Regions from separate parts of the Aeribacillus sp. FSL k6-2211 genome, predicted to be linked through region 3. Evidence: riboswitches for the same ligand, from Rfam matches in the RefSeq annotation. Region 3 holds a riboswitch; each other region holds the start of a gene.
What was found. Region 3 has a riboswitch for cobalamin ahead of metE (5-methyltetrahydropteroyltriglutamate--homocysteine S-methyltransferase). Riboswitches for the same ligand answer to the same signal wherever they lie in the genome.

Region 1 (10,213 bases), 1.6 Mb from region 3:
TACTTTTTTGTTTTTTCCTTTTTCAACCATTTTACTTGCTTTTTTTCAAGTCCTTTCCGTTCTCGAATCCTGTTGAGCCATTCCGTGCGGAATTCGTCATTGAAAAAAATATGGTGGAAATATGTGCCAATAACCCTTCCAGAGTCGATCACCGCACCATCCGTCCCGTCCGAAAGCTTGATAAAAGGCCGCACTGCTTGCGGAACAATCGGTTCGGTTACGCCTAAATGAATTTCATACCCTTCCACGAAAAACTGGGGAAAACCTGATTGCGGATGAATAATTCCTTTGTTCCGCACCGTTTTTTTCTCATGATAAAAGGTTGTGCCCACTGGGAGGATGTTGAATCCTTCTTCATAACGTCCTTTCACCCCTGTATCCGATCCGGCTTTATCATACAAGTATCTTGAAAGCATTTGATAACCGCCGCAAATGCCGATGATCGTTCCGCCCGTTTCGTTGTATGCTTTAATCTTTTGAGCCAAGCCGCTATTTTTCAATTGTTGCAGATCGTGAATCGTGCTTCTCGTTCCCGGAATCAAGAGGGCATCCGGTTCGTCGAATTCATCCGGGCCGTACACAAGTCGAATGGAAACATCTTCTTCAAATAAAAACGGCTCAACGTCCGTATAATTGGATATATAGGGGAGCTTTACCACCGCAATGTCAATTTCTCTCCTGTTTTGGTTGGCAAATCGTTTGGCAAGCGACAAAGAATCTTCGCCTTCGATCATATGTCCTGAAACATAAGGGACCACCCCTAATACTTTGATGCCCGTCCGTTCCTCCAGCCATTGCACACCGGGTTGAAACAAGCTGAGATCTCCTCGGAATTTGTTGATGATAATCCCCTTTACCCGGCTACGTTCTTCTTCGGAAAAAAGTTCAAGCGTCCCGATAATGCTGGCAAACACGCCGCCCCGATCGATATCTGCCACCAGTATCACCGGAACGTCGGCCAGTTCGGCCACTTTCATGTTGACAAGTTCCCTGTCTTTCAAGTTGATTTCAACAGGACTTCCTGCCCCTTCCATCACGAGAAAATCATATTGTTCCGACAGCTTTTCCAGTGAAAGCTGAATCGCTTCCAGCCCTTTTAGATAAAATTTTTCGCGGTAAGCTTGACCGCCTAATGTTTCATAGCTTTTGCCAAGCAAGACGATTTCCGAAGTGCAATCGCTTTTCGGTTTCAATAAAATCGGGTTCATATAGACGGAGGCCGCCGTGCCGGCGGCTTCTGCCTGAATTCCTTGAGCCCTGCCGATCTCCCTTCCATCCAATGTGACATATGAGTTGTTTGACATATTTTGTGATTTAAACGGAGCAACCTTGTAGCCAAGTTTGTGAAAAATAGCACAAAATGCCGTTGCAATGAAACTTTTGCCAACATCAGAAGCCGTTCCCTGAATCATGATCCCTTTCATTGTAGTTCTCCCTTCATAGCAACTGGAATGCCGAATTCCATTCTGACCACCAAATCCGCACGTTCAACGATTTGTTGATGGAGATGGCCGAGAAGGCGAACATATTGGAACACTGCATTTGACCGCGCTGGAAATTCCCAGTTGACCTCATTGGAGACGATGCAAAATAGCTCGCAGCTTTTTTGCAGCTCAGATAGATCACGGATGATTTTTTCCAACACATATTGGCGAAAAGAAGCGGCCTGCCATCGTTCACCATGTTGTTCATGAAAAAAAAGTTCGTTCGTCAACAACGTTGTTAAACAGTCTAGCAGCACAAAATCATTTTTTTGCAGTTTTTTCGATAACTTGCCGACATCATTTGTCTGTTCAATTGCCAGCCATTTTTCTTTGCCTTGGGCTCTTTTTAGCTGGTGTTGCAATATTCGTTTTGTCATTTCTTCGTCTGATGGAAAAGAGGTTGCAATATAAACAAGGCGGTTGGCCTGATTCTTTTTAGCCGTCAAATAATGTTCTGCCCACGAACTTTTCCCGCTTCTCACCCCGCCGGTCACAAAGATTAACACTTGTCCTTCCACTCCTTAAGCGCTGAAAGAAGCCGGTCGTTTTCTTCTTTTCTCTTAACCGCCAAACGAATGTATTTGCCGGACAGCCCGTTGAAATTGTATGTATGTCTAGGTACTATACCTCTTTCCAATAAAAAGCGGATCAAAGGCAGCATATCTTTTTTTGGCTGCTCTCTTAACAAATAAAAATTGACAGAGCTGTCCGCCACCACAAAACCAAGTTCATGGAGATGTTCAAACATTCGCTTCCGTTCTTGAGAGATCATTCTTTTTGTTTTTTTAACATAGTCTTCGTCCTTTAATGCTTCTATTCCCGCCCTCTGTCCAATGGCGTTGACGCTCCAATGCACCTGAAATTTTTTTAGTCTCTGGATGACCGTCTCATCGGCAAACAAAAAGCCGAGTCTTAAACCTGCAATGGCATACATTTTGGTCAAAGAACGCAAAATGATCACATTGGAAAAAGATGATAAACAATTCAGAATTGATACGTTTTCCAAGGCGAAATCATAGAATGCTTCGTCCAGAACCACAAACGCATGCTTCTTTTTGGCATCTTGAATGATTTCCAATAATGCTTCCCGGTTAAATACTTTGCCTGTCGGATTGTTGGGGTGGCAGAGGAAAACCGCTTTTTTCCCGGAAAGAGCCGTTTTTAGCTCCTCAACGTTCAACTCCCAATTCTCTTCCTCTTTTAAAACATAGGATGAAATCCTCTTTGAGAACGGTTCGCATGCTTTTCGGTATTCTGAAAATGCCGGTTCCACGATCAAAACGTCTTCATTTTGCAGCAAGGCGGCTGCAATGATAAAAATAAGTTCTGCGGCACCGTTTCCAATTAATATATTTTCAGGCGAAACATTTTCCTTTCCGGCAATTACCGCTCGCAATTCCCTTATATCAGGGTCTGGATAATCGGAAACAAATGAAAAAAAGCGATGCCAATTTTTGCGGATGCATTCAGGCGGGCCGAAAGGATTGATGTTGACGCTGAAATCGATGATGTTTTCCGGCATCCGGATGTTCAATGATTTATAAAGATAAGATGGATTGGCTCCATGTGATGGCAGCATCGAAGCATACACCTCCGATCATGAAAAATAGCAAGAAAAACCTGTCTGTTTTCTTCATAATATCAATGGCCTCCGGAATATGTTTTGCTTCTAGCGAATAAACCCCGTCTCCCAATTTAGGGCGATTAGAAATTTTCCCTTGATAACGGTTGATTCCCCCTAATGATACACCCAGCAAAGCAGCCATGGCGCTTTCAAGAAATCCGCTGTTGGGGCTGGGGTGTTTGCGCGCATCCCTTTTCAGAATGGAAAAGCATTCCCGCTTTTGAATCCCTTTTGCCGGATGATTGACAAGTACCATGATGAAAGCTGTCAGACGGCTCGGAAGGTAATTCAACAAATCGTCCAGCTTGGCGGAAGCAAACCCGAATTCAGCGAACTTCTCGTTTTGATAGCCTACCATCGAATCCGCAGTATTGACGACCCTGTACAAAACCGCAAAAGGAGCTCCGCCGAACAGCGCCCAAAAAAGCGGTGCGGTAATGCCATCGCTCGTATTTTCCGCTACCGTTTCCACCGTTCCCCGAACGATTTCCGATTCTGGCAAATCTGCCGTATCGCGGCCGACAATCCATGACAGCTTTTCTCTTGCCGAAACGAGATTTTTTTGGCAAAGCGGTTCATAAACTGCCAAAGCTGCTTCCCGCAAACTTTTTTCCGCTATCATAAAAGAAATGATCACCGCTTCCGCAAAAATGCCCGCTGCTGGGTGAAGCCTAGAGAAAAATGACACAATTGAAAAAGCGGCCAGCATAAAAAATAAACCGACCAGCATGATCATCGCCATACCTTTTTCTTTCTTAAAGCGCCCTTTGTTGAGGCGCCGTTCGCAAAACGCAATAGACCAGCCAAACAAGCGGACGGGATGGGGGGCATTTTTCGGATCCCCGATGACTTGATCGATTACAAACGCCAGCATGATCGCAATTACATGTTCTGTCATGTCCTTCCCCTTCTTTTTTTATTTAGCTGAATCGCTTGAATTGTACTCTCATATACCCCCCTGCCGACCAATCTTCCAAGTGTTGTGATCGTGCCAGCGTGCTGATGAAAAATGCCCTTTTGCGTGGCAGCCACCAATATGCTGTCTGTGGAAGTACCTGTTGCAATCGTATTGGAGACAGGATCCAACACTTTTTCATCAGCCAGCGCCTTCGTTTTGGCTTCTGTTGCCGTCATCACACTTTCAATAAATGCTTGATCAGATAACCGTCCGTTTATCAAAATCCATGTATTGATCGTCCCTGAAGCTATGCCATTCCGTTTTATACTATTTGCTGCATCCACTGCATTGGAAAGTCCTGCTGTCACAACAATGACAACGGAGACTCCTTCTGCTTCAAGCTCGCTGACTACCCCATCTTCCAAACAAGCCGCGGTCATCATGGCGACTGTTGCATGTTGATCAAACCCGTTTTTCTGCAGAAAATCGGCCATTTCCGAACGGCTGTCTTGACAATTGTAGCTTTTATCGACATGACGGTTGACAAAAGTGCTGTGCCAGCCAAATCCTCCGCCAATAATGGCAGATGAAAGGGTTTTGAGCGGCGATGCCGCTTTTAAATAGATGAGTTCCTTCGTCTGAACAATGTCCCTTTTTGTCACTTTATATGTTTCTTCCTGTTTCTGTTCGGGTATAAGCAGCATTTGCGGGCGGGCAAGCTCCGGATGTGATTGTTTGACAATCGAAACACCATACACCTGTTCAATCGTTTTTTCGTTCATCACGACAGATGGATTATCAACGGCAACCGCTTTTCCATCTTTTAATAACAGCAGTTTGTCACAATAAAGGCTTGCTAAATTCAAATCATGAAAAATTGAGACAACCGTTAATCCATTTGATTGTGTCCAATTTTTCAACTGATCAAGCATGATTTTTTGATGGGAAATATCAAGATGGTTCGTGGGTTCATCTAATAAAAGCAAAACGGGGTTTTGTGCAAGAGCCTGCGCTAAAAAAACCCTCTGTTTTTCCCCGCCGCTTAATTCATTGATCGCTTTATTTTTTAAGTGGGAAATATTCGTCTGCTCCATGGTCTTTTGGATGATTTGTTCATCTTCTCCCGTCAACCGCTTGAAGAAACCCGTTTGAAAAGGATAACGGCCGAGCGCCACTGTCTCCCAAACGGTATAATCAAACATTTGCGTTGGGATTTGCGGCAATGAAGCGATGTTTTGCGCCAATTTTTTCGGAGAATAAGCAGAAAGAGGTTTGCCGGCAAGCTCGATCGTGCCGCTTTTAACCGGAAGAATCCCGCTGATCATTTTTAATAGTGTCGTCTTTCCACTCCCGTTTGGCCCCAAAATGCCAAATATTTCCCCTTTTTTTACTGAGAAGGAAAGGTTTTCGATAATCTTTCGCTCTTGATAGCCTCCCGAAATGTTCTTGACTTGCAGCATGTTACCCTCTTCTTTCCATTCTTTGTTTCATTAAAATAAAGGCAAAGCTGGGAGCGCCGATTAAAGCCGTGATCACACCGATCGGAAGTTCTGTCGGCGACACGATCGTTCTTGAAACGAGATCCGCCAAAATTAAAAAAGCGGCGCCAAAAATGGCGGACAGAGGGAGAAGATGGCGATAATCACTTCCCCAAAGCAGCCTGTTTACATGCGGGATGACAAGACCGACAAACCCAATCGTTCCGCTGATGGCAACGGCCGCACCGGCTAAACAAGAGGATGATGCTAAAATAAACAGCTTTCTCCTTTTTACATGGACCCCAAGCTGCTTCGCCTTTTCTTCGCCAAAGGACAGAGCGTTTAATTCTGTTCCGTTTACAAAAATCAAAATGGACCCGATTAAAAAAAACGGCAAAAGCATCAATACGTATCCCCAGCCGCGCATCGCAACGCTTCCTAACAACCAGTTGACAATTTGTCGCAATTCTTCGCCTGTCAGGGCAATCATTAATGAAATGAAAGCACTTAAAAAGGAACTTAAAATAATTCCGGTCAGCACAATCGTTTCAATCCTCATCGTTTTTTCAATGAAATTGGCGAACAAAATCACAGCCAAAATCGTTAAAAAACCCGTAAAAATGCTGACAACCGGCAAAGTGAATGAGCCGAAAAAAGGAATTTGAATGCCGAAAAAAAGAACAAGTACAGCACCTAAAGAAGAACCTGATGAAACACCGAGCGTATAAGGATCTGCCAAAGGGTTTTGCAAAAGCCCTTGATAACAAGCCCCCGCCATTGCAAGCGAGGCTCCGACAAGTCCGGCTAAAACGACACGAGGAAGTCGAATATCAAGCACAATGCTTTTCATGCTTTCATCAATGTCCGGCGCCAAACCGGTATAGAACAGTTGATTGAAAATTATTTGGAAAATATCCTTAAACGTGATGTGAAACGTTCCGATAGAAATTCCTAAAAAGACGGAAAAAATAAGAAAACAAGCGGTCGCCGTATAGGCGACCACATGTTTATTTTTTGTAGACATCCGGATAAATTGCTTTCGCAAGTTCTTCTACTCCTTCAACCAATCTTGGGCCTGGGCGGCTCACCAAGTCGGAATGCACATCGTAAACCCGTTTATTTTTCACCGCTGATACATTTTCCCATCCTTTGCGTGCCAACACCTGGTCAACAGCTTTATCGACGTAATAGCCGTATGTCGTCACAATGACGTCTGGGTTCAGTTTTACAACGGCTTCTTCCGTCATTTGCGGCCAGCCTTCTTGATCGCCCGCTGCATTTTTTGCTCCAATGATCGTTAGCATTTCATCCATAAACGTTCCTTTTCCCGTCGTATAGATTTGTGGTGCGGGATTCACTTCGACAAAAACAGACACTTTTTGATCATCCGGAATCGTTTTTCCTTTTTCTTGAATATCCGCCAGTTTCGTTTTCATTTCAGCCACAATATCTTCGGCTTTGTCACTTGTCCCTGTAATTTTGCCGATTGTTTGGATGGAGTCATACACTTTATCAAATGATTGGGCATCTTCGACTACAAAAACATTTATTCCCGCATCTTTCAGCTGCTTCAGCCCTTCCTGCGAGTTATGGGCGCTGGAAGCATGCGCTAAAACAAGATCCGGTTTTAAAGAAATAATTTTTTCAACATTAAATTCCATCCCGCCAACCTTTTCTTTGTTTTGAACATCTTCCGGATAGTTGTCATTATCACTTACACCGACAATTTGTTCACCCAACCCTAAAGCATAGGCAATTTCAGTATTGCTTGGAATTAGCGAAACAATCCGCTCCGGTTTTTCGCTTACCGTCACCTCATTTCCTAAACCGTCCTTGACCTTCACCGGAAATTGTGAAGCCGTCTCTTCCGTCTTTTGATTGCTTTTGTTTTCAGACGGCTCTGATGTATTTTGTTGGCCGCATCCAGCCGCAATTCCAAATAGAAGTAATAAGGCTAAAAATAGTGCAGATAATTTTTTCATCATTTTCCTCCTCCAATAAAAAACATCTTCTTGAATTCGATAAGAAGATGTCTGAAAACGTACATATGTATTGTTTTCAAACACCTCCCTATCCGCGTAGGGTTTTAGGTGTGCTCAAACAGGCAGGTCTCCTGGCTCATGGTCATCGCTTCCTGGACCTTCCCGTTGAAACAGTGGTTTTCCCAGGTTGCTCCCATTCACAGTGGCGGGACCGCGTTGGATTTTCACCAAACTTCCCTTTTAAGCTGGCAGCTATGTGCCGGCACCTGTTTGCTTTTCGGTATAATGTTATGACGAAATGTATTATACATGATTTGATTGAATTCTGGTAGGAAGAAAATGAAAAAAATCGACAAATTGACCTAAATGTTTTGGATTTCGATACAGTTTTCGCTAAAAATAAAATTTTTTTGAACTTCCTTTCCATTACTTGAATAAAATATTTGTAGACAAGCGAATTGGATGTTTGAAAACGAAGGAGGATATTGCAGTGACAACCGTTCTTTTAGACCCTGGCCACGGAGGAAGCGATCCCGGCGCAACCTATAGAAATTATGAGGAAGAAGATTTTACGTTGACTATTGCCCTCTTGGCAAGACAACATTTACTTGAACATTACCAAGTCAACGTTCTCATGACGCGCACAGACGATCGAACAGTCGGTTTGTCAGAAAGATCATCCATGGCTAACCGAGAGAATGTTGATTTTTTCTGTTCCATTCATATTAATGCCGGCGGAGGAACAGGTTTTGAAAGCTATGTTTATAACGGAGGGGCCTCTCCAAGAACGATCCAATACCGGTCCGTCATCCATGATCAAATTATGAGCGTTATCGGTCCGAAATATAGCGTAAAGGATCGGGGCAAAAAAAGCGCCAATTTTCACGTGTTAAGAGAAACAAAAATGCCTGCGGTTCTTTTGGAAACATTGTTTATTGACCATTCGAATGACATCAAACTTTTAACATCGTCTGACTTTATGAGCGACTATGCAGCAAGCTTAGCCGATGGAATCGGAAAAGCGCTTAATTTGCCCAAAAAGTCGACACGCACCACCCCAACTCCGCAGCCATCGCCAGCTGCAGGCAGCAGGATGTACAAAGTCATTGCCGGTTCCTTTAAAAACCGAGAAAATGCAGAAAAGCTGATAAATGAACTGAAAGGAAAAAATGTTGATAGTTTCCTTTCCGCTGCGATGGTGGACGGAACAAGTTATTTCCGCGTTCAAACAGGGGCATTTAAAAATTTGCAAAATGCAAAAGACCAGTTGGCAAGGCTTGTTCAATTAGGATACAAGGATGCATTTATATTAACTCCTGCAGAACAAGGAACGGCACAATCAGGCCAAAAGACAGATTCATCTCGTTCATCAACACTTCAACCGAAAACCCCTTCTCCCGATTCAAGGGATATCCCTATTTTAGGAGAAACGCTCGTATCGGGAACAATCTTGGATTTATATGTAGGAAAAACAAATCCTAGCGCACCTCAGCTGGGCGATTTGTATGAACAATTAAGCAAATCCTACGGAATTCGCGGCGACATCGCATTTGCACAAGCAATTCATGAAACGAACTATTTCCGTTTTACGGGAGTAGTCAATCGCAATCAAAACAATTTTGCCGGAATCGGAGCTACCGGTCCAAATGTTACAGGAGCAAGCTTTTCTACTCCGAGAGAAGGGGTTCTGGCCCATCTTCAACATTTATATGCATACGCCACAACGAAGCCTCTTCCAGCCGGGTTCCCCCTTGTCGATCCCAGATTTATTTATGTGGAACGAGGTTCTGCCCCGACCTGGAAAGATTTAAATGGGAAGTGGGCCGTTCCCGGCAGCCGTTACGGAGAAATGATTTTATCCATTTACCTATCCATTTTGCAGTTTGCAATTCAACAATTGAACGCTGCTCAATCAGCCATAAGCAAACAAATATAATCTGAATTCCAAAAAGATGTTGTATAAAAATGAAAAGATTATCAAAAATACAAAGAGAGCCAACTTCCGGCTCTCTATTTTATTAAAATGTTTCTGGTTCAAACGTCTTGCAATCAGTTTCCTTTTGATTTTTTGCCGTTTTTCCTGAATGACTTACGACATAAATGGCATCAGCTGCACATTTATTCCCTTCCGCCCAATATTTGCAGTTATTTACCTCACACAAAACGTCCTGCGCCATGTTTGTCACCTCCCAGTTATATATTTTCCTTTGGAAAGTGATTTGATACTTGTTGGTTGTGAAATGTCCATGGCAATATTTCGAACCGCAAAGACAATCGTTTTTGCATGTTTTGTTGGCTGTTTAATGAATTCATGATTATCATGTCATTTTAAGCCAAAATTCGATTTATTTTGTCGATGGACAAGCAAGGTGATCTGCTCCATACCAAAAGGTGCCTCAGAAAAAGAAAATGCAAACATTTGTAACGCCTCAGTCCTCCATTCGCCATGCAATTTCATTCATCCGCAACATTCATTTAGTGATTTGGAATGACAAAAGCCGCCATTTGCGGCGGCTTTCTTTTATTTTGCAAAAATGTGATTACCGATCACAGTCGTTATTGACTTGGAGCGCACCCATTGATCATCAGTTTTTTCAGGGTTGTAAAAATAAAGGGATCCTCTTCCCAACCCTTGGAAAGCCAAGGCCTCATGAACGGCCTTTTTAGATTCTTTACTGGCCGGCTTGTAAATTTCCCCGTTTTGCACAGTTGTAAATTGTCCGGGTTGATAAATAACCTCTGTAATT
Region 2 (10,213 bases), 830 kb from region 3:
TTGGTCGCTTGAAGGTTAAAAAATGAGGACATATGTTCATATATTGAACATAGTATCCCAACAAATAGTATGTGTTGATTTTTTTATACCCCAAGATATTTATGCTGGATATCAGCATTATTCAGTGATTTCTTTTTTGTAAGAAAATACTATCTGCGGTAACTTCTGTTCCTGCGTTCTTAAATGCGTTATTAGGAAGTCGAATTGCACCTATTAAATCAGCTCTTTGTGCAATATATTTGCGTACTTCTTCATTCTCTTTATCCATTGTACCTTTCGAGGTAATGAGAGCAATAATACCACCAGGACGTACTTTATCTAATGTTTTGGCAAAGAAATAATCATGAATAAGAAAACCATATTTATCATAACGAGAATCAGCTACTTGATATTGACCAAAAGGTACATTACCTATGGCAACATCAAAGAAGTAATCAGGAAAATCAGTATTTTCAAATCCGTCAATAGTAATATTAGCTTTTTGATATAACTGTTTAGCGATCCGACCGGATAAATCATCTAATTCAACACCATAAAAAACACTGTCTGATAAAGTTTCCGGTAAAAGGCCCATGAAATTTCCAATCCCGCAAGAAGGTTCCAAAATATTTCCTTTTTTAAATCCCATATTTTCAAGAGCCTGATACATAGCTTTAATAATAACCGGAGAAGTATAATGCGAGTTTAAAGTAGATTCTCTAGCACTTGCATATTCTGCATCAGTTAACAATTCCTTTAATTCAATATATTCATTTGCCCATGCTTCATTATCTTTATCAAAAGCCGAAGATAGCCCTCCCCATCCAACATAACGCGATAATACTTCTTGTTCTTCAGGAGTGGCTAATCTATTTTCTGCTTCTATCTTCTTCAAAGTCTTAATAGCTTCTATATTCCAATTAAATTTGGTTTTAGGACCTGCAGCACCTAATTCATTATTGGTAATGTGAAAATTTTTAGAAATAGAAACAGCAGTGGCATTTTGTTCCACTGCTGTTTTATTGATTTCTTTTTCCGTAATAGAAAAAGCAGTGGGATTTTCCTCCACTGCTACTGGGAATAAACTCAATTGTTCTTCTTCTTTTTCATCTATACGTAAATCATTTCCCGTAAGATGACTTCTTCTGCCATCGCCCGGATATTGTTCACTTCTTGGATCCATTTCATCTGATCTTCGGCTTTGAGTTCCTCTGTCACTCCGTATTGTTCCATCAACTTTTTCGTCATTATTTCCATTCGCTTGTTCGCTTGCTCGTTGATGTCGACTAGATGTTGATGAAGCTGACCTTGAATCGATAGACTCTCGTAGAGTATCATGTTGTTTTCCATCAGATGTTTTCTCCTTAGGCTGCCATACTTTCCTATCGGCTTTTCGTTCATTGTTAACTCCAAGTTAGGAATTAGATATTCCCCCTCTCCCTCTAAGCGATAAGTCCCGCCCTCTTTCTCGAAACTCGATTCCTTCACTACTGGAGTGTATATCCCGTTCTCCACGTAATATTCCTTTTCTCCCAGAGTCACTTTTTTCATTTTCTTCATTACCCCTCTCTTTAATATGCCTTTTAGAGGCTTCATTTTCGCTTCTAAGCCGTTCTTTTTCTGTGCTTGTATTATAACTTGCGGCAACATTTTCCCGCAAGCTTTTATTTGTTCTTTCTAGGGACTGTTTTTCAAATTCTTGAATCTTAGTTGAAATGTTGGTGTAATTACTCATGGTTTCAGCAACTAATAGATGATGTATAAAATTTTGTGTAAAGTATTTTGCTAGACCAAAAGAAAAAAGGTAGGGTATCTCTGATTTGACCAACAACACATTCCAGAGAAAGGAGAACCCTACCTATGTCTAAAAGTATATCGAATGTAGACTGGGTCAATCAACTGGAAAGTGCGATTCGCCAATTAGAACTCATCATGCGTGAAGAAATAAAACATTTCCTCGAAATGGAACAGGCTGGAACGTCGAATATGAGAAACGGTTACTATCAACGAAATCTAGATACGCAATATGGCCGGATTGAAGGTCTTTTGGTCCCAAGAGACTGAAACGGGGAATTCAAACGCAGCTGTTTGCCCCTTACCAACGTCATACCGGCTGGCTCGGAGAAGCTGTCATCAAGATGTATCAAAGTGGCATGAGTACGCGGGAGATTGGCAAGTTTATTGAACGAATTTTTGGAATGCTTATTCTCCTGCAACGATCAGTCGTATGACCGATGTCGTGAAGGAATACATCGAGAAATGGCACACTCGTCCTCTACATAAGCGTTATTCCGTCTTATATTTGGATGGGTTGTACGTAAAACTTCGTCGAGATACGGTAGAAAAAGAGGTCATGTATGTGTTGTTAGGTGTAAACGAAGAAGGATATCGGGAAATTCTTGATTTTTTCGTAGGAGGAAAGGAAAGCGCCTATGGATGGCAGGAGATTCTCCAACAACTATATAACAGAGGCGTAAAGGAAGTGCTTCTGAGCGTATTCGATGAACTAACGGGGCTGGAAGAAGCCTTTAAAGCTATTTATCCGAAAGCCGATGTGCAGCGTTGTGTCGTTCACAAAGTCCGTAACACACTCAGTCGTGTACGGAAAAAAGACCAATTCGAAATGGTGGAAGATTTGAAACTCATTTATCGATCTCCGAATAAAAAAATTGCACTGGAGATGTTTCACCAGTTTGAGTCAAAATGGTCGAGCAAGTATCCGAGAGTGCAATCGTGGGGAAATGAGTTGGATGTCCTTCTTACCTTTATGAATGATCCAAGCAGTATCCGACCAATGCCATCGAACGAACGATCAAGGAGATTCGGAAACGTCTAAAGCCGATGAACAGTTTGAGCAGTTTAGAAGCCGCGGAAAAAGTCATGTATTTGACCATCCAAGACTTTAATGAGAAATGGGCAGGGCGAAAGTTGCGAGGATTTTCCGAAACTCATGAAGCCCTCCAGCGAATGTTTGAAGAACGTTATGATTAACCAAATAATGTAAATTGATGATGGGATCTCCCTTTCCACACAGGAGACTGAATATTCAGTCTCCTGTGTGGAAGAAACAGGCCCTCTCTATTCTAAATCCATTTCAGAGATGCCCTATCTATCTTACATTACACAAAATTCTTGACAGTACCATCATTACTTACTTCAATTTCTGGGTGAATGTATTTTGGAAAAATTGTTGTAGATAATACAATGAATCCTTCCGGAATATTTTTCACAAATACAACTAAATAATTATCATCTACTCTAATTATTTTTGTTTTAAGTTTTTTACCACTATCAGTAACATATGCAACAAAGAATAATTTTTAAATTTATAAAGTTGTCCAACAGCAGTTTTCAATCATTGTGAATTTATCCAGCTTGATCTGTTAATTCCCAGCATGGCTGCAATTAAGCAGCTTACTTAATTTTCTTCGTATGTAAACTCTTGTCTAATAACAACAATATGCTGTCCATTCGTTCACCAAGTTTTGCTAGGTTGTGCTTTTAAAAGCAACAAACACGAAACGATTTGGATGCAGCGGACTTATTTATATTTTTATGATTAAAAACAGTAATTTAAACTTTGCTATATGTATATTTCTCTTCTCAACACAAATAATATTTTCTGTAAAAAAATCAAAGGAGGAACAATCATATGGCTCTCATTCCTTACGATCCTTTTTCTGAGATCAACCAATTTAGACGAAACATGAATCGCGTTTTTTCTGAAAGCTTCCCGCATTTTTTTGAAAACTTTGAGACTATGAATACCCCCCGGCTTGATATTCATGAAACTGCTAATGAAGTAATTGTTACTTGTGATTTGCCCGGCCTTGAAAAAAAGGAAGACGTTGACATTCATCTTGATCGCAACGTTCTTACGATCAGCGGCACAATTCAAAGAAGCAAAGAAGTAAAGGAAGAAGAAATGCATAGACGCGAACGGTTTGTAGGGCGGTTTCACCGCGCTGTTGCATTGCCGGCAAATGTAAAAGAAGAAGAAGTGAGCGCGACATATAAAAATGGCGTTTTGGAAATCCGTATTCCAAAACAAACCGAAAACAACAAAAAGAAAATTGATATTCAGTTTCATTAATTGTTTCGTGAGGTTGCAAAATTTCAATCAGCCTCACTTTTTTATTGCAATTTTCGCCAAGTACGATTATGATGAATATATAACATCAAAAATCTATATATTGTGTAATCAAAAACAATTAAATACTATATATTGAAAACCTAACGACAAAGGTGCTGTTTTCAGCTTAAAAGGGAATCCGGTGAGAATCCGGAACTGTCCCCGCAACTGTGAGTGCTACGAAATGAATAATCCACTGTACGTTTCGTATGGGAAGGATTCAAAGTAGGATGAAGCACGAGTCAGGAGACCTGCCTTTGTCCGAACGTTTCTAATTCTTCGGGGGTTGGGAAGATGAAACGATGGTTTGAATGGAGTAGTTTCGCCTTGTAAACTGCCTCCTTTTTAATCATCGTTTGATCCGCTCAGCTTCCTGAGCGGTTTTTTATTTTGATAAGGAGGATGTTTGATGAATATTACGAAAGCATTAAATCTATACGAGGTTTTTCAAAATCATTTTAACAGGAGCGATTTGGAACTTTATCTAAGGCAGCTTGAAGAAAAGTTTCCGTCCCTTTCCTTTCATGAATACAGCGAAAGAGTGCTGACAACCTTACAATACCAGCAGATTGATGATCTTGAAAAATTTACAAACCTGCTGATTATTGAAGCTTTAGCAAACATTTCGGAAAGTGAGCCGGATTGGACTTTTTTAGCTGCACACGTATTTCTTGAAAAAATTTACCATGAAGCGAGCCAAAACAGAAATTACAACCAACCGGGCTACGGCGATTTTTATTTGTTAATCGAAACATTAACCGATCTTGGAATCTACAGCCCTCTTTTGCTAGAGCATTATTCAAAAGAGGAAATTATGGAGCTGGGAAATGCCATTGATCCTGAGAAGGACAAGCTGTTTACATACATCGGATTAAGGACCCTTTACGACCGGTATTTAGCTAAAGATTTTCATAAACGAACATTTGAGCTTCCACAGGAACGTTTTATGATCATCGCTATGACGTTAATGATGAAAGAGCATCCATCCAAACGTTTGCATCTTGTAAAGGAAGCGTATTGGGCATTGAGCCATTTATATATGACGGTTGCAACACCGACATTGGCTAATGCAGGAAAATCAGTCGGTCAGCTTTCAAGCTGCTTTATTGATACGGTAGACGACAGCCTTCAAGGCATTTATGATTCGAACACTGATATTGCCAATGTTTCTAAAAGCGGCGGAGGCATTGGAGTGTATTTGGGGAAAATCAGAAGCCGCGGAAGCGATATCCGGGGGTTCAAAGGAGTTTCATCAGGTGTCATTCCTTGGATGAAGCAATTAAATAATACGGCGGTGAGCGTCGACCAGCTCGGCCAAAGAAAAGGAGCAATTGCCGTTTATTTGGATGTTTGGCATAAAGATATTTTCGCTTTCCTTGATGCAAAATTAAATAACGGAGATGAACGGCTGCGCACCCATGATTTATTTACAGGTGTATGCATTCCTGATCTATTTATGGAACAAGTTGAAAAGCGCGGAGACTGGTATTTGTTCGATCCCCACGAAGTTCGCAAAGTCATGGGATTCAATCTGGAAGATTTTTATGATGAAGAAAAAGGTAACGGCAGCTTTCGGGAAAAATATTTTGAGTGTGTGAATCATCCATCCTTATCTAAAGAAAAAGTGCCTGCGATTGAAATAATGAAACGGATTATGATCAGCCAGCTTGAAACGGGAACGCCTTTTATGTTTTATCGTGATGAAGTGAATCGGAAAAACGCAAACAAGCATGCCGGCATGATTTATTGCAGCAATTTATGCACAGAGATTGCGCAAAATCAAAGCTCAACAACTGTTGAAGAACAATATGTCGAAGATGGAAAAATTGTCATTGTGAAAAAGCCCGGCGATTTCGTCGTCTGCAACCTTTCTTCCATCAATTTGGCACGGGCTGTCACTGATAATGTTCTGGAACGATTAATCCCTATTCAAGTGCGGATGCTGGACAACGTCATCGATTTAAACAGCATTCCGGTATTACAGGCGAAGCTTACAAATGAAAAATACCGTGCAATCGGTCTTGGAACGTTTGGCATGCATCATTTATTTGCACTAAAGGAAATTGCATGGGAAAGTAACGAGGCAGTCCAATTTGTCGATCAATTATATGAAAAAATTGCGTATTTAACCATTCAGTCGAGTATGGAGCTCGCAAAAGAAAAAGGCGCATACCCTCTCTTTAAAGGCTCGGAGTGGGATACGGGCCGATATTTTGAGATCCGCGGTTATACGTCAAAAAAATGGCAGGAATTAAAGGAAAAGGTGCAGACTTTTGGCATCCGCAACAGCTATTTAATGGCGGTCGCACCGAACGCATCGACCTCCATTATAGCCGGAAGCACAGCAAGCATCGATCCAATTTTCCAAAAAGTTTATTCAGAGGAAAAGAAAGACTACAAAATTCCAGTTACTGTTCCGGACTTAAATGCAAAAACGACTTGGTATTATAAATCCGCTTATTTGATCGACCAAACATGGAGCATTAAACAAAATGCGGTGCGCCAGAAACATATTGACCAGTCCATTTCGTTCAACTTTTACGTTCTAAACACGATCAAAGCGAAAGAATTGCTGGAGCTTCATTTGACTGCTTGGAAATCCGGATTGAAAACAACGTATTATGTCCGTTCGACATCAAGCGACATTTATGAATGTGAATCATGTGCAAGTTAAGGAGGAATTAATATGGAGCAAACATTAACAAAACGAATTATTATGGATCCTGATGCACCAAACCGTTCAACAGCAATAGTGAACGGAAAATGTTCCAACGTGCTCAATTGGGATGATGTCGCCTACCCGTGGGCATATCCAAAATATAAGCGGATGCTCGCAAACTTTTGGACACCTTTTGAAATTAATATGGCTCAAGATGTGAAGCAATTTCCTGAGCTTTCAGAAAGAGAACAGGACGCATTTTTAAAAATTATCGGCCTCTTAGCTTTATTAGACAGCATTCAAACCGATTATGCCGGAAAAGTTGCCGATTATATTACAGACTCGAGCATAAACGCCTTAATGATTTTGCTCGCCCAGCAGGAAGTGATTCATAACCATTCATATTCGTATATTCTCTCAAGCATCGTGCCTAAAAACGTACAGGATGAAGTATTTGAATATTGGCGGAACGAACCGGTTTTAAGGAAGCGAAATGAATTTGTCACCAACGGTTATAAAGCATTTGCAGAAAATCCGAATGTGGAGAATTTGTTGAAATCGATCGTCTTTGATGTCATACTGGAAGGTTTATTTTTCTATTCCGGTTTCGCATTCTTTTATAATTTAGCCAGAAACCAAAAGATGGTAGCCACTAGCACGATGATTAACTACATTAACCGTGATGAACAAATACACGTAGGTTTGTTTGAAAAAATTTTCAAAGCGGTGCTGAAGCAATATCCTGAATATGATACAGATGAACTGAAACAATTCGTTTCGAAAACATTTCTGAAAGCAGCCGAGCTGGAAATCGAATGGGCCGGTGTAATTATCGGCAATGACATTGAAGGCCTGCATTTAAAAGATGTGGAGAGCTATATTAAATTTTATGCGAATTTCCGTGCCAATCAGTTGGGATTCGAACGTCCTTTTGAAGGCTATCGGACGAATCCTTTGAAATGGATACGGGCTTACGAAGAAGTGGACTTAGGAAAATCAGACTTCTTTGAACAAAAATCGAGACAATATACAAAAGTCAACACGATTGATAACGGCTTTGATGAGCTGTAAAAATTTACGTTCTCATGATAACGGGCAGCAGAGACTGCCCTTTTTTTTATCTGCTGCCAAACCAAAAGGAATGCTATGAAAGAATTTTTCGCAAATACTTTCTCTTAAAAGAGCTTATCCTTTTGGGGACCTAAGCATCCCATTTTTCCATACCATGGTATAATATGTGCGGAGGGGATCTATGTTAAAATCAACCTTGATCATAATGTCAATTTTGTTAGTAACAATTCATTTCGCTGTTCTATATTTTTGGATGTTTGATTGGCCAAAATTAGCTACGAAAACAGGCTTTATAAGTTGGTTTGCCTCGATTCTATTAGGCATCTTTGTATATTTTGCTTTTCAAACTTTCAGCAGATGTGACAAAGCTGCTGTCGTCATCAGAAACATATTGTTATGTTCAACTTTACTGACCATCTTTTTAGCTTGTATTGCGTTCATTATAGAAGCAATTACAAAGGCGATGCCCTAAAAAAAGAAATATAGTTTTCACGATATTGGCTAAAAAGAAATATGTTGTTTCCCACCATTGCGAGGTGAAGATAATGATTTATTTATTAGTCGGTTTGGGCGGGATAGCAGGTGCCTGTCTTCGATACAGTGTCGGCCTATGGACTTCCAGCTTTTGGACAGGATCTTTCCCAACAGCGACACTTTTAGCCAATTTGGCTGGAAGTTTTCTTTTAGGATGGTTGACTGAATATGTATTTAAAATAAAAGGATTTCCTCCCCATTTTGCCGCAGCGATCGGTACTGGCTTAATCGGGTCATTCACAACATTTTCAACCTTCAGTTTTGAGAACATTCAATTGATGATTGCCGATAAATGGGAAACAGCCATTATGTATACATTGTCAAGCTTAATAGGCGGTTATTTATTTGTTTCGTCTGGTTATCATCTTGGCCGAAAAATGCTTTCCCAGCACAACGCACGAACGGCCGAACATGAATAGGAGTGAAGAGTAATGCTTTTCAACTTTATCGTTGTAGGAATCGGAGGTTTTTTAGGAGCTAATGCCCGCTTGATCGTCACCAATTGGATTAAAAAGAAAAGCAATATGAAGTTCCCTGTCGCGACATTTATTATCAATGTCAGCGGATCTTTCCTGCTCGGCCTTTTGATCGGCATGAATATTTCAGAAGCATATCTACTGTTATTTGGAACGGGATGTTTAGGAGCCTTTACCACCTTTTCTACGTTTCAGCTTGAAAATAAACAGCTGTTAACAGAAAAACAAAAAACAGTGTCCATTTGCTATTTTCTTTCAAGCTATGCGTTCGGTCTTTTGTTTGCCTTTCTCGGCTTCCAACTAGGCGCTATATTTTAAAAACTTATTTGAATCATATTGTCATGGTTTGATTTTTTCTTTATAATACAGATTGTCCAGCGGGATGTAGCTCAGCTTGGTAGAGCACCAGCATGGGGTGCTGGGGGTCGCAGGTTCGAATCCTGTCATCCCGACTCTGTAAATCTCCTAAATCATCATTTAAAATCAAAAACGCCGCTTGAGCTTTTTCAAGCGGCGTATATTTTGAATTACGTCTTTTTAATCCCTTTCCTCAGTTTAATTAATTTATATAAGTTAATCACAACCGTTTTGGTTACAGCATATGTTGGAACAGCCAAAATCATCCCCAAAATTCCCGCGATATTTCCTGCAACAAGCAACAAAATAATAATGGTCAACGGATGTGTATCAAGCCTCTTGCCGATAATAAACGGAGAAATCACATTCCCATCAATTTGCTGAACAATTGTCACGACAATAATCGCAAGAAGTGCTTTAAAAGGTGAATCGAGCAAGCCGACAATAACGGCCGGAGCAGCCCCAATAAACGGACCTAAATACGGAATAATATTGGTGATTGCCACAGTTATTCCAAGCAGCAAAGCATACGGCAGATCAATGATTAAGTATCCGATAAACGTAAAGAGCCCGACAAACATGGAAACAAGCATTTGTCCTTGAATATAGGTAGATAAGGTTTCGCCTGTTTCCTTTAAGATAATCATAACTTCATCGCGGAAATCACTCGGAAAAAACTTTACGACCTGATGCGGCAGCTTATGTCCGTCCTTGATCATATAAAATAAAATGAACGGCACCGTGACAATAATGAGTGTTATATTTGTGATAACGCTGAAAACGGACTGAACGCCATTCGTAATATTATTTGTAATTCTCGATGCATATTGCGTAATGGTGCTCTCAATTTTTTCAATGGAAAAATAATCTTGCGTCAATACCCATTGGAACCAGCTTGTTTGATACAGGTTTTCAATGATTTCTCTCGTTTTTGTTATATAAAAAGGAATGTTTCGAATTAAATCATTAAACTGCTTAACAATCGTAGGCCCTACCAATCCGATG
Region 3 (10,213 bases):
AGTCCAGAACGGACATCCGATTTTAACAAAAGTAACGGGCACAGGCTGTCTGTTATCATCCATTATCGGCGCTTTTTCCGCAGTTGAACAAGATTTGCTCGTTGCCTCAGTGGCAAGCCTTGTCTCTTATGGTGTGGCGGCGGAAATAGCATACAGTGTGACAGAAGGCAGGGGACCGGGAAGCTTTCAAATCGAGTTTTTGAATCAATTGGAAAAAGTGACAAGCGACGACTTGAAGAAAAGGGGTTCATTTTGCCGAAAATAAGGGGCCAATGTTTTCAGCAATTTTTTTGGAAAATCTCAATACGCAGGTGATGGATTATGCCGAAAGTGACAGCAGATGAACTGCGAAAGCTTTTAAAAGTGTATTTTATTATGGGCAGTGTAAATTGCAAGAAAAATCCTCTTGATGTGCTTGAAGAAGCGATAGCGGGGGGGATTACCATCTTCCAGTACCGCGAAAAAGGAACAGGCGCATTAACGGGCGAGGACAAGCTAAAGCTCGGAAAAGAACTGCAAAAAATATGCCAAAAACATCAAATTCCTTTTATTGTAAACGATGATGTTGATCTGGCTTTGAAACTTGATGCGGATGGCGTTCATATCGGTCAGGAGGATGAATCAGCCGAAATTGTCCGCCAAAAAATTGGCGATAAAATTTTAGGAGTGTCGGCTCATACGTTTGAGGAAGCGGAAAGAGCCATTGCGCAAGGCGCAGACTATATCGGCGTCGGCCCCATTTTTTCGACGAAGACGAAAGAAGACGCCAAAAAAGCGCAAGGTCCGCAAATCATTTCCAGCATGCGCAACCAAGGCATTGCGATTCCGATCGTCGGCATCGGCGGCATCAACAGTGAAAATGCCGGACAAGTCGTTGCAAACGGAGCCGACGGCGTCGCCGTCATATCCGCCATAAGTTATGCGGACGATGTCAAGAAGAGTGCGGCAAAATTGAAACAGACTGTAGAATCATTTTTTTAGGAACAATCATTCGCAAATGGCGTGCAAAATCAAAAGAGGCGCCTTAATCCGGGCGCCTTTTGTTTATGTTTGGAGAAAACTGTGTTCAATGATGGTTGCGCTATTTTTCATACAGCGAAAGTCATCGTTGAATTGTGCGGTCTTTATCCTTTCTAAGGAACATCTGAAACGGTGTCAGCAAATGTACCTTTTGCTTAATAGGATCAAATTTGTTTTGCGGCGATGGCTTGCCGATACGCTTTTGTCGCTTCCACCATGATTTTGAGTGCATTGACAGTTTCGGTGACCGCTCTTGTTTTTAAACCACAATCAGGATTCACCCAGAACTGATGTACATCGAGTACTTTTAATGCACGGTCGATATTTTCGGTTATTTCTTGGACGGAAGGTATACGCGGGCTGTGGATGTCATAAACGCCCAAACCGATTTCCCGTTTATATTGGTACTTTTCAAAAGCATGAACAAGTTCTCCGTGGCTGCGGGACGATTCAATCGAGATAACGTCTGCATCAAGCTTATCGATCGCTTCCATCATATCTTCAAACTGGGAATAGCACATATGAGTATGAATTTGTGTTTCCGGTTTGACGGAGCTGGTGGCAAGTTTGAAAGCTTCGACGGCGTTTTCGATGTATTGATTTTGCTTCGATCTTTTTAACGGCAGCCCTTCACGGATAGCAGGTTCATCAACTTGAATCATTCCTATGCCGTTTTTCTCCAGAGCTAATACTTCTTCGCGGATGGCAAGGGCAATCTGGCGAAGAACGTCCGCATAGCTAATGTCATCACGGACAAAAGACCAGTTTAAGATGGTGACAGGTCCAGTCAGCATTCCTTTTACAGGTTTGTCCGTCAATGATTGGGCATAGACGCTTTCTTTGACGGTCATCGGCTGATCAAAGGCAACGTCGCCATAAATGATCGGCGGTCTGACGCAGCGTGAACCGTAAGATTGCACCCAGCCGTTTTTGGTAACAGCAATTCCTTTTAGTTTTTCTCCGAAATATTCCACCATGTCCGTTCGTTCAAATTCCCCGTGGACCAATACATCAAGTTCAAGCTGTTCCTGAATATCAATCCATTTTTTGATTTCATCTTTGATAATAGACTCATATTGCTCGTTTGTGTATTCGCCTTTCCGCCATTTTAAACGGGTTTGGCGGATTTCTTTCGTTTGCGGAAAGCTGCCGATCGTTGTTGTCGGTAGAATTGGCAAGTTCCATCTATTTTTATGCAGCTTGCGCCGAACAGAAAAGTCCACACGGTTCGTCGGGTAGGATTCAATCTTGGCGGCTGCCTCTTGCACGTTTCGGTTTGTCCGAAAATCAGAATTCATAAATTGCGTGTAATAACGGTCATCGTATCGTAAATCGCTTATACTTAATTCACCTTTTGCATATTGTGTCAGCTGATGGACTTCACTTAATTTTTCGTCTGCAAAGGAGAGAGCATTTTTTAAAATTTCCGGCAATTCGTGTTCATTTTTTACGGTAACCGGCACATGGAGCAAGCTGCAGGAAGGTTGAATGATCAATCGATCAACATCAACATGCTGAGCGAGAAAATCAATTTTGCTTGCTTTTTCTTCTAATGATGCCCTCCATATGTTGCGGCCGCTGATTAAACCGGCAGCCAATATTTTGTCTTTTGGAAACCCGAATTTTTGGATGTTTGCACTGTTGGCTCCCCCATCATGTACAAAATCAAGACCGATAGCAGCAACAGGCAATGAAACGATATGTTGATAGTGAGAAAGACTTTCAAAATAAGTTTGCAACAGTATGTTCAAAGATGGATTCGCTTCGTGAAAAGCTTCATACACTTCTTTAAACAACGGAATCAATGACTCATCAATTTCCTGAACGAGAACAGGCTCATCGATTTGCACCCACTTTGCGCCTGCTTGATGCAACTCTGTCAACAATTGAATATAAACTGGGATGAAAGCAGATAAATGCTTATAAAAATCTCGTTTTTCATATTTTTTCGCCAGCATTAAAAAAGTAATCGGCCCTAAAACAACAGGTTTTGTCTCAATATTTAGTTCGTCTTTTGCTTCATTGTAAAGCTTGAGCAGACGGTTTTCCAAAAAAGCAGGCGGCTTATTTTCCAGTTCCGGAACGATATAATGATAATTTGTATCAAACCATTTTGTCATTTCTAAAGCCTCGGCTTCTTCGGATCCCCTTGCCATTGCGAAATATGTTTTGATGGAACGGGGATCCATATGCTGGAACCTCGAAGGAATATATCCAAACATGAAAGCAGTATCGAGAACGTGGTCATAAAACGAAAAATCTCCTATGGGAATCAGCTCAATTCCGCTTTCATGCTGTTTCTTTAAGTTGGAAAGACGGATCTTTTTCAACGTTTCCAGTAAGCTGCTTTCAGAAATGTCTCCATTCCAAAATAATTCCAAAGCTTTTTTCCATTCCCGGCGTTCGCCAATTCGCGGATAGCCAAGATTTGAACTAATGGCTGCCATTACGAAAACCTCCCATTTGATTTTTGCTCAACACAATAAAAAAGCCCTCTTTACGCTAATAAAAGAGGGACTGGATATCCTAGCTCGTGTTGAGGCACCCAAATGGTTTCAACATGAACATGGCTTCTCACTCCTCCCTATGACGCGTAGGTCGTAGTGCATACAACAGGCAGGTCTCCTGACTTAGGTTCAACGCTTTTGATCTCCTTCCCATTTCTCTGGCAGAAACAGTGGCTGATGATCAAAAGCTCCCCATCACAGTGGCGCGACCGTGTTGGAATTTCACCAAACTTCCCTTTTAAGCGCATATTGCGGCTGCAATATGACGCACCTGTTGCTGGTACACATATGAAACTATAATTATCAGAATAGAGGATTTTTTTTTATTTTTCAACACCACATTTGCAATTAAAAAGAAAAATTTTTTAGGAAAGTAGATGGCTTGCGATTTCTTCCGCTTTACATGACAAAAACCCGCCAGAACATAAAGGTTTTCTGCGGGTCTTTACAGCGGTTGGGATTTTTCCGGAAAACAGTTATTTCGAGAGAAGGTTTCTTTTCACGCCTTTCTTTTTAGGATACATTTTAAATAATTGAGATTTACTGGAATAAAAATCTTGGTTTGCCGCTTTGATAAAAGAACCGGCTAAAAGGACAAAAATAAACAACAAAGGGAAACCGCCAATAATGCTAACAGTCTGCAATGTGGACAATCCGCCGAGGTACATTAAAATAAGCGGCAAAACGGAAAGAGCAAAAGCCCAAAATAAACGGTTCCATCGCAAAGGTTCATCGGCAACTTCTTTTTGGACAACAGATGCTAAAATATAAGAGCTTGAATCAAACGTTGTTGCTAAAAAGATCACGGCAAGCACAGTAAATACGGCAATCACAATGTTGCTTAACGGCAATTGTTTCAATATTCCGATAATGGCTGCTGATCCGCCATGTTCATCTAATGTAGCTGTTACATGGTATTGGCCTGTCAGTTCTAAAAATAATCCAAAGTTTCCTAAAATCCCAAAAAAGAGAATGCAGCCGAGCGTTCCATATACTACTGTTCCGAGCGTCATTTCGCGGACAGTGCGTCCTTTTGAAATTTTAGCGACGAACAAGCCGACAAATGGAGCGTACACGAGCCACCAAGCCCAATAAAATACCGTCCATGATTCCGGAAAGCCTGTTCGTTCAAACGGTCCTAAACTGTTAAAAGGTTCAGTCCATAAAGACATCCGCATGTAATGATCAAGCATGATGCCGATGCTGTTGACGGCCGTTTCCGCCAGAAAGACGGTCGGGCCGGCAAGGAAGACAAACACCAACAATAATACGGCAAGCCATAGGTTGATGTCGCTCAAAATTTTAATGCCTTTCCGCAAACCGGAGTAAGCGCTTGCTGCGAAGATCAATGTACAAATAAGCAAAACCACTGTTTGGAGTGTCATCGAAGGTTCGATGCCGGAAAGTTCATGAATTCCTTCTGTAATGAGCGGCGTCCCTAAAGCGAGTGTCGTTCCAGCTCCGCCCAGCAAACCAAACATAAACAAGACATCAATGATTTTGCCTATTGGTCCATCTGCTTTTTTGCCAATGAGAGGCCGGCACGCTTCGCTTACTTTTAACACCGGTTTTTTCTTTACATAATAGAAATAGCTGATTGGCAGGGCAGGGAGGCAATAGATGGCCCATGCCGTCGGTCCCCAATGAAAAATTCCATATGCGGCCGCCCATTCAACGGCTTCTTTTGATCTAGGTTCGATGCCAAATGGAGGTCCCGTATAGTAGTAAGCCCATTCAATCGTTCCCCAATAAAGAACACTTGATCCAATTCCAGCGCAAAAAAGCATAGCTGCCCAAGATAATGTCGGAAACTCAGCCTTTTCTAAAGGATCCCCCAGTTTGATTTTTCCGTATCGGCTAAAAGAAACATAAAGAATAAAAATCAATACTGCTGCACCCATGATTAAATACAATATTCCAAATTTTTGTGTTAAAAAGCTGCTGGCAGCTAATACAATGGCTTCGCCTTGTTCAGGGAATACTGCTAATGGAGCGGCTACAATTAACAGCAAAAGCAGCGCCCCGATAAAGGTCGGCCAATCCATAATGTTTCGATTCTTCATCAAATCCCCCTTTAAAAAAGATTACATTTTATTATATCTTTAAACAAAATTGATAGAAAGTTTAATTTTTCAGATTAATTTGTCGTAATAAGCTTTTTTATTCAATTTATTTTATTTTTTATAAGAAATCCTTATAAATGCTCTCGATTACGGCCAAATCCTTACGTTTCACATTTTGCTTGGCCGAAAAACAAAATCGATGAAATGGGCGTCTAAAAAAGTTAAACTTTGAGAAAAGAATATAAAAGAAAGGATGATGATGATGAATAAAGTGATCGAAACCATTTTAAACCATCGATCCGTTCGAAAATTTGAAGATCGGCCGCTTACGGATGAACAAATACGCTTAATTGTGGAATGTGCCCAATCGGCCTCGACTTCAAGTTACATACAAGCTTACTCAATCATTGGGGTGAAAAATCCGGAAACGAAAAAAAAACTTGCGGAACTGGCGGGGAACCAAGACTATGTGGAAAAAAGCGGCCATTTATTTGTTTTTTGCGCAGATCTGCACCGGCACGAACTAATAGGCGAAATGGAAGATAAAGACGTGACGGTATCCTTGGAAAGCACAGAAAAATTTATGGTTGCGCTTATTGATGCGGCATTGGCCGCGCAAAATGCTGCATTAGCCGCTGAGTCCATGGGGCTTGGCATTTGTTATATTGGCGGAATTCGCAACAATTTAGAGGATGTTTCGGCGCTGCTAAAAGTTCCTGATCGGGTCATCCCGCTTTTTGCCATAACGGTCGGCTATCCGGCCGTTGATACCGGAAAAAAACCCCGATTGCCTTTACATCATGTTTATCATGAGGAAGAATATGAGCAAAACGAAGAAATATATAAACAGGGGCTTCTTGAATATAATCAAATAGTATCCAAATATTATGAAAAACGTACAAATGGTGTCCGCAAAGATACTTGGACAGGGCAAATGGCTCGCGCTCTTTCAAATCCGGTGAGAATGTATATGAAACAATTTGTGGAAAGAAAAGGCTATAACTTAAAATAATATGAACAGTTTCTTGCCAAGTTGTCTCTGTTGCGGTATGGACAAATTGTTTGATGAAATAAATGGAAATCAATTTTGGGAACATGGAAACAATGAGATTATCCGCTTTTGTTAAAAATGGATAGATTTAGAAATTAGCTGATTTTCCGATCGTATAGTATGTAGAAAACAAAAAGACCGATGTGTGCGAATAGAAAAACCGGGCGTTGATGTTTTTCGCCCGGTTTTTCTTATGCGTCTATTAGCAATAGAGGCAATCATTCCTTTCGATTCACATGATTTCCTGTTTTGTGTCGGATTGATGGCGATTTTTTTACAAAATTTTAATCTTTTATTGACTGTTTATTGAATTCAAGTTTTTTTACATAAATTTGTGATAAAGTTCACTTACAACAGATGATTTTTGTTTCAAAGTGAATGGTTGACGTTTTTTGGCACATTTTTGAAAATCCTAGGGGGGATCACAATGCCGGCCAAACCAAGTTGGCTGAAGTTGGTTATGAAAGTTTTGCCATTATCCGTTTTGCTCCTGCTATCAGGATGCAGCGAACGGTTTGTCTTATTAAATCCAAAGGGGCCGGTAGCGGCTGTTCAAAAAGATTTAATCCTTTGGTCTGTTGGATTTATGCTTTTGATTATTGTCGTCATTTTTTCATTGTTTGCGATTATTTTGTGGAAATACAGGGAAAGACCTGACAATATGGATTATGAACCGCCCGAACAGCATGGGAATACAGTGCTTGAAATTGTTTGGACGGCGATTCCTGTGTTGATTGTCATTGCTTTGGCGATACCAACGGTTAAGGCGACTTTTGAGCTTGAAAAACCGCCGAAGGAATCTAGAGGAGTTGAACCAATTGTCATTCATGCGACAGCAGCCGATTGGAAATGGATTTTCAGCTATCCGGAGGAAAATATTGAAACAGTCAATTATGTCAACATTCCAAAAGATGTTCCAGTTGAATTTAAATTGACAGCTGTCGGCGGGATGAGCGCTTTATGGATTCCAGAGTTGGGCGGACAAAAATATAATATGGCTGGAATGGGAATGACTCTTTATTTGCAGGCTGATCATGTCGGTACGTTTAAAGGGCGGAATTCAAATTTTACAGGAGAAGGATTTGCCCATCAAACATTTGATGTGAACGCAATGGAAAAAGAAGATTTTTATAAATGGGTGAAAGAAACACAAGCATCAGCTCCATTGCTGACGAAAAAACAATTTAACGAAATCATCCAAGTCGGAGTTTTAAAAGATAAATTGACTTTTTCTGGAACACACTTGGCGTGGGTTGATTTTGCGAAACCAGGTGAGCATTTAGACAATATCCCTGCAAAAGAAAAGCACGGTACCATAAAATTGGAGGAAGTTGAATCTGATCATCATGATAATCGTGAACATGAAAGCCATCAGCACGAAGGACATTAATCGGAAGGAAGGAGGAACGTGCTGTGAAATGGGATGAATTTTTCGTTACCGGCGAACCCCTTATATATATGGCGGATGCAGCCATTGTATTAACAATTATTGGTATCGTTTTTGTATTAACCTATTTTAAAAAATGGAAATGGCTGTGGAAAGAGTGGCTAACGACTGTTGACCATAAAAAAATAGGGATTATGTATATTATTTCCGCCGTATTAATGCTATTCCGAGGGGGCGTAGACGCACTTTTAATGCGCGCCCAATTGACAGTGCCAAATAATACGTTTTTAGATTCACAGCATTATAATGAAATTTTCACTACACATGGAACCATTATGATTTTATTTATGGCAATGCCGTTCATATTCGGGATCATGAACATTGCAGTTCCTCTCCAAATTGGAGCTAGAGATGTGGCGTTCCCGTATTTGAATGCACTCAGCTTCTGGACGTTTTTCTTTGGCGCCTTGCTGTTCAACATTTCATTTGTGATCGGCGGCTCACCGGATGCAGGGTGGACGGCATACATGCCTCTTGCTGGAAATGAACTCAGCCCGGGGCCGGGCCAAAATTATTATTTATTAGGATTGCAAATTTCAGGGATCGGTTCATTAATCTCCGGTATTAATTTCATTGTAACGATTCTAAAAATGAGAGCTCCTGGAATGACTTTAATGCGCATGCCGATGTTTACATGGGCAACACTTATTACGTCTATATTGGTTGTTTTCGCTTTTCCGGTATTGACGGTTGCTTTAGCATTAATGACGTTGGACAGAATATTTGGCACTCACTTTTTTACGCTTTCAGGCGATGGAGTGCCAATGCATTGGGCGAACCTGTTCTGGATTTGGGGGCACCCGGAAGTGTATATTGCCATTTTGCCAGCGTTTGGGGTTTTTTCGGAAGTTGTCTCAACGTTTGCAAGAAAACGTCTTTTCGGTTATACAGCCATGGTTTGGTCCATGGTGGCGATTTCTGTATTAAGTATGCTCGTTTGGGTGCACCACTTTTTCACAATGGGTTCAGGAGCCCCGGTTAATGCATTTTTCTCTGTATCGACGATGGCGATAGCCATACCGACAGGGGTAAAAATCTTTAACTGGCTCTTCACTTTATATAAAGGTCGAATCAAATTCACATCTGCGATGCTATGGTCTTTGGCGTTTATTCCAACTTTCGTCATCGGCGGGGTTACAGGTGTGATGCTTTCGATGGCTGCGGCCGATTACCAATATCATAATACGTATTTCCTTGTAGCCCATTTCCATAATACGTTAATTTGCGGTACGGTCTTTGCTGTCTTTGCAGCGCTTCATTATTGGTATCCGAAAATGTTTGGCGTCATTTTAAATGAAAAGCTCGGCAAAATTACGTTCTGGTTTTTCGTCCTTGGCTTTAATGTATGTTTCTTGCCGCAATATGTTTTAGGATTTATGGGCATGCCAAGAAGAATTTACACATATCCGGCAGATGCCGGCTGGACGGAATTAAACGTCATTTCGACTATTGGCGCAGTTATGATGGGAATCGGCTTTATCTTCCTGTGTATTAATGTTGTGTACACGTACTTTAAAGGCGAGCGTGACCTCACGGGAGATCCTTGGGATGGCCGGACGCTGGAATGGTCTATTCCGTCGCCTGCACCGCATTACAACTTTGCCGTAACACCGCAGGTAAAAGGTCTTGACGCTTGGTGGATGATGAAGAAGGAACGGAAAGAAGGAAAAGAAGAAGAGGAGCCGGAATATAAACCAATCCATATGCCATCAAATTCGGGGCGGCCTTTCATCATGTCGATCTTCTTCTTTATAGCCGGCTTCGGTTTAGTTTTCGAATGGATGCCGGTTGCGATCATCGGATTGATCGGCGTTATCATCTGCATGATTTTGCGCTCTTTTGAATATGATGATGGATACTATGTGCCGGTCGAAGAAATTAAACAGACGGAAGCAGGGAGGGAGTAACATGTCGGAAATTGCTCCAAAACAATCGAATCTTCCACTTGAGTATTCAACGAAACAAAATCAATTAAATATTTTAGGTTTTTGGATTTTTCTCGGGGCAGAGCTTGCCCTGTTTGCCACCCTCTTTGCTACGTATCTTGTGCTCGTCTCCAGAACAGCGGGCGGACCAGGTCCCGAGGAATTGTATGAATTGAAAACAGTTTTGATTGAAACTTTTC

Region 1: linked by a shared signal. The riboswitch ahead of NSU19_RS07130 (ABC transporter substrate-binding protein) and the one ahead of metE (5-methyltetrahydropteroyltriglutamate--homocysteine S-methyltransferase) in region 3 are both predicted to bind cobalamin.
Region 2: linked by a shared signal. The riboswitch ahead of NSU19_RS15170 (ribonucleoside-diphosphate reductase subunit alpha) and the one ahead of metE (5-methyltetrahydropteroyltriglutamate--homocysteine S-methyltransferase) in region 3 are both predicted to bind cobalamin.

The regions. Positions count from the first base shown of each region.
Region 1 is NZ_CP150190.1:1,453,122-1,463,334, reverse strand. Features, by position in the region: gene NSU19_RS07160 (cobyric acid synthase) at 1-1,424, opposite strand, end outside; gene NSU19_RS07155 (bifunctional adenosylcobinamide kinase/adenosylcobinamide-phosphate guanylyltransferase) at 1,421-1,990, opposite strand; gene cobD (threonine-phosphate decarboxylase CobD) at 1,984-3,063, opposite strand; gene cbiB (adenosylcobinamide-phosphate synthase CbiB) at 3,023-4,006, opposite strand; gene NSU19_RS07140 (adenosylcobinamide amidohydrolase) at 4,003-5,466, opposite strand; gene NSU19_RS07135 (iron ABC transporter permease) at 5,468-6,529, opposite strand; gene NSU19_RS07130 (ABC transporter substrate-binding protein) at 6,492-7,466, opposite strand; cobalamin riboswitch at 7,570-7,751, opposite strand; gene NSU19_RS07125 (N-acetylmuramoyl-L-alanine amidase) at 7,957-9,402, shown strand; gene NSU19_RS07120 (DUF1540 domain-containing protein) at 9,485-9,643, opposite strand; partial or broken gene NSU19_RS07115 (cell wall hydrolase) at 9,988-10,213, opposite strand, start outside.
Region 2 is NZ_CP150190.1:3,139,977-3,150,189, forward strand. Features, by position in the region: gene NSU19_RS15145 (N-6 DNA methylase) at 122-1,162, opposite strand; gene NSU19_RS15150 (TnpV protein) at 1,090-1,380, opposite strand; gene NSU19_RS15155 (DUF4856 domain-containing protein) at 1,394-1,807, opposite strand; partial or broken gene NSU19_RS15160 (IS256 family transposase) at 1,840-2,970, shown strand; gene NSU19_RS15165 (Hsp20/alpha crystallin family protein) at 3,632-4,072, shown strand; cobalamin riboswitch at 4,206-4,385, shown strand; gene NSU19_RS15170 (ribonucleoside-diphosphate reductase subunit alpha) at 4,521-6,785, shown strand; gene NSU19_RS15175 (ribonucleotide-diphosphate reductase subunit beta) at 6,798-7,841, shown strand; gene NSU19_RS15180 (hypothetical protein) at 8,023-8,313, shown strand; gene crcB (fluoride efflux transporter CrcB) at 8,387-8,794, shown strand; gene crcB (fluoride efflux transporter CrcB) at 8,807-9,169, shown strand; tRNA gene NSU19_RS15195 (tRNA-Pro) at 9,230-9,303, shown strand; gene NSU19_RS15200 (AI-2E family transporter) at 9,379-10,213, opposite strand, start outside.
Region 3 is NZ_CP150190.1:3,968,349-3,978,561, reverse strand. Features, by position in the region: gene thiM (hydroxyethylthiazole kinase) at 1-265, shown strand, start outside; gene thiE (thiamine phosphate synthase) at 322-981, shown strand; gene metE (5-methyltetrahydropteroyltriglutamate--homocysteine S-methyltransferase) at 1,185-3,467, opposite strand; cobalamin riboswitch at 3,618-3,817, opposite strand; gene NSU19_RS19075 (BCCT family transporter) at 4,004-5,590, opposite strand; gene nfsA (oxygen-insensitive NADPH nitroreductase) at 5,853-6,602, shown strand; gene qoxA (cytochrome aa3 quinol oxidase subunit II) at 7,069-8,031, shown strand; gene qoxB (cytochrome aa3 quinol oxidase subunit I) at 8,100-9,995, shown strand; gene qoxC (cytochrome aa3 quinol oxidase subunit III) at 9,997-10,213, shown strand, end outside.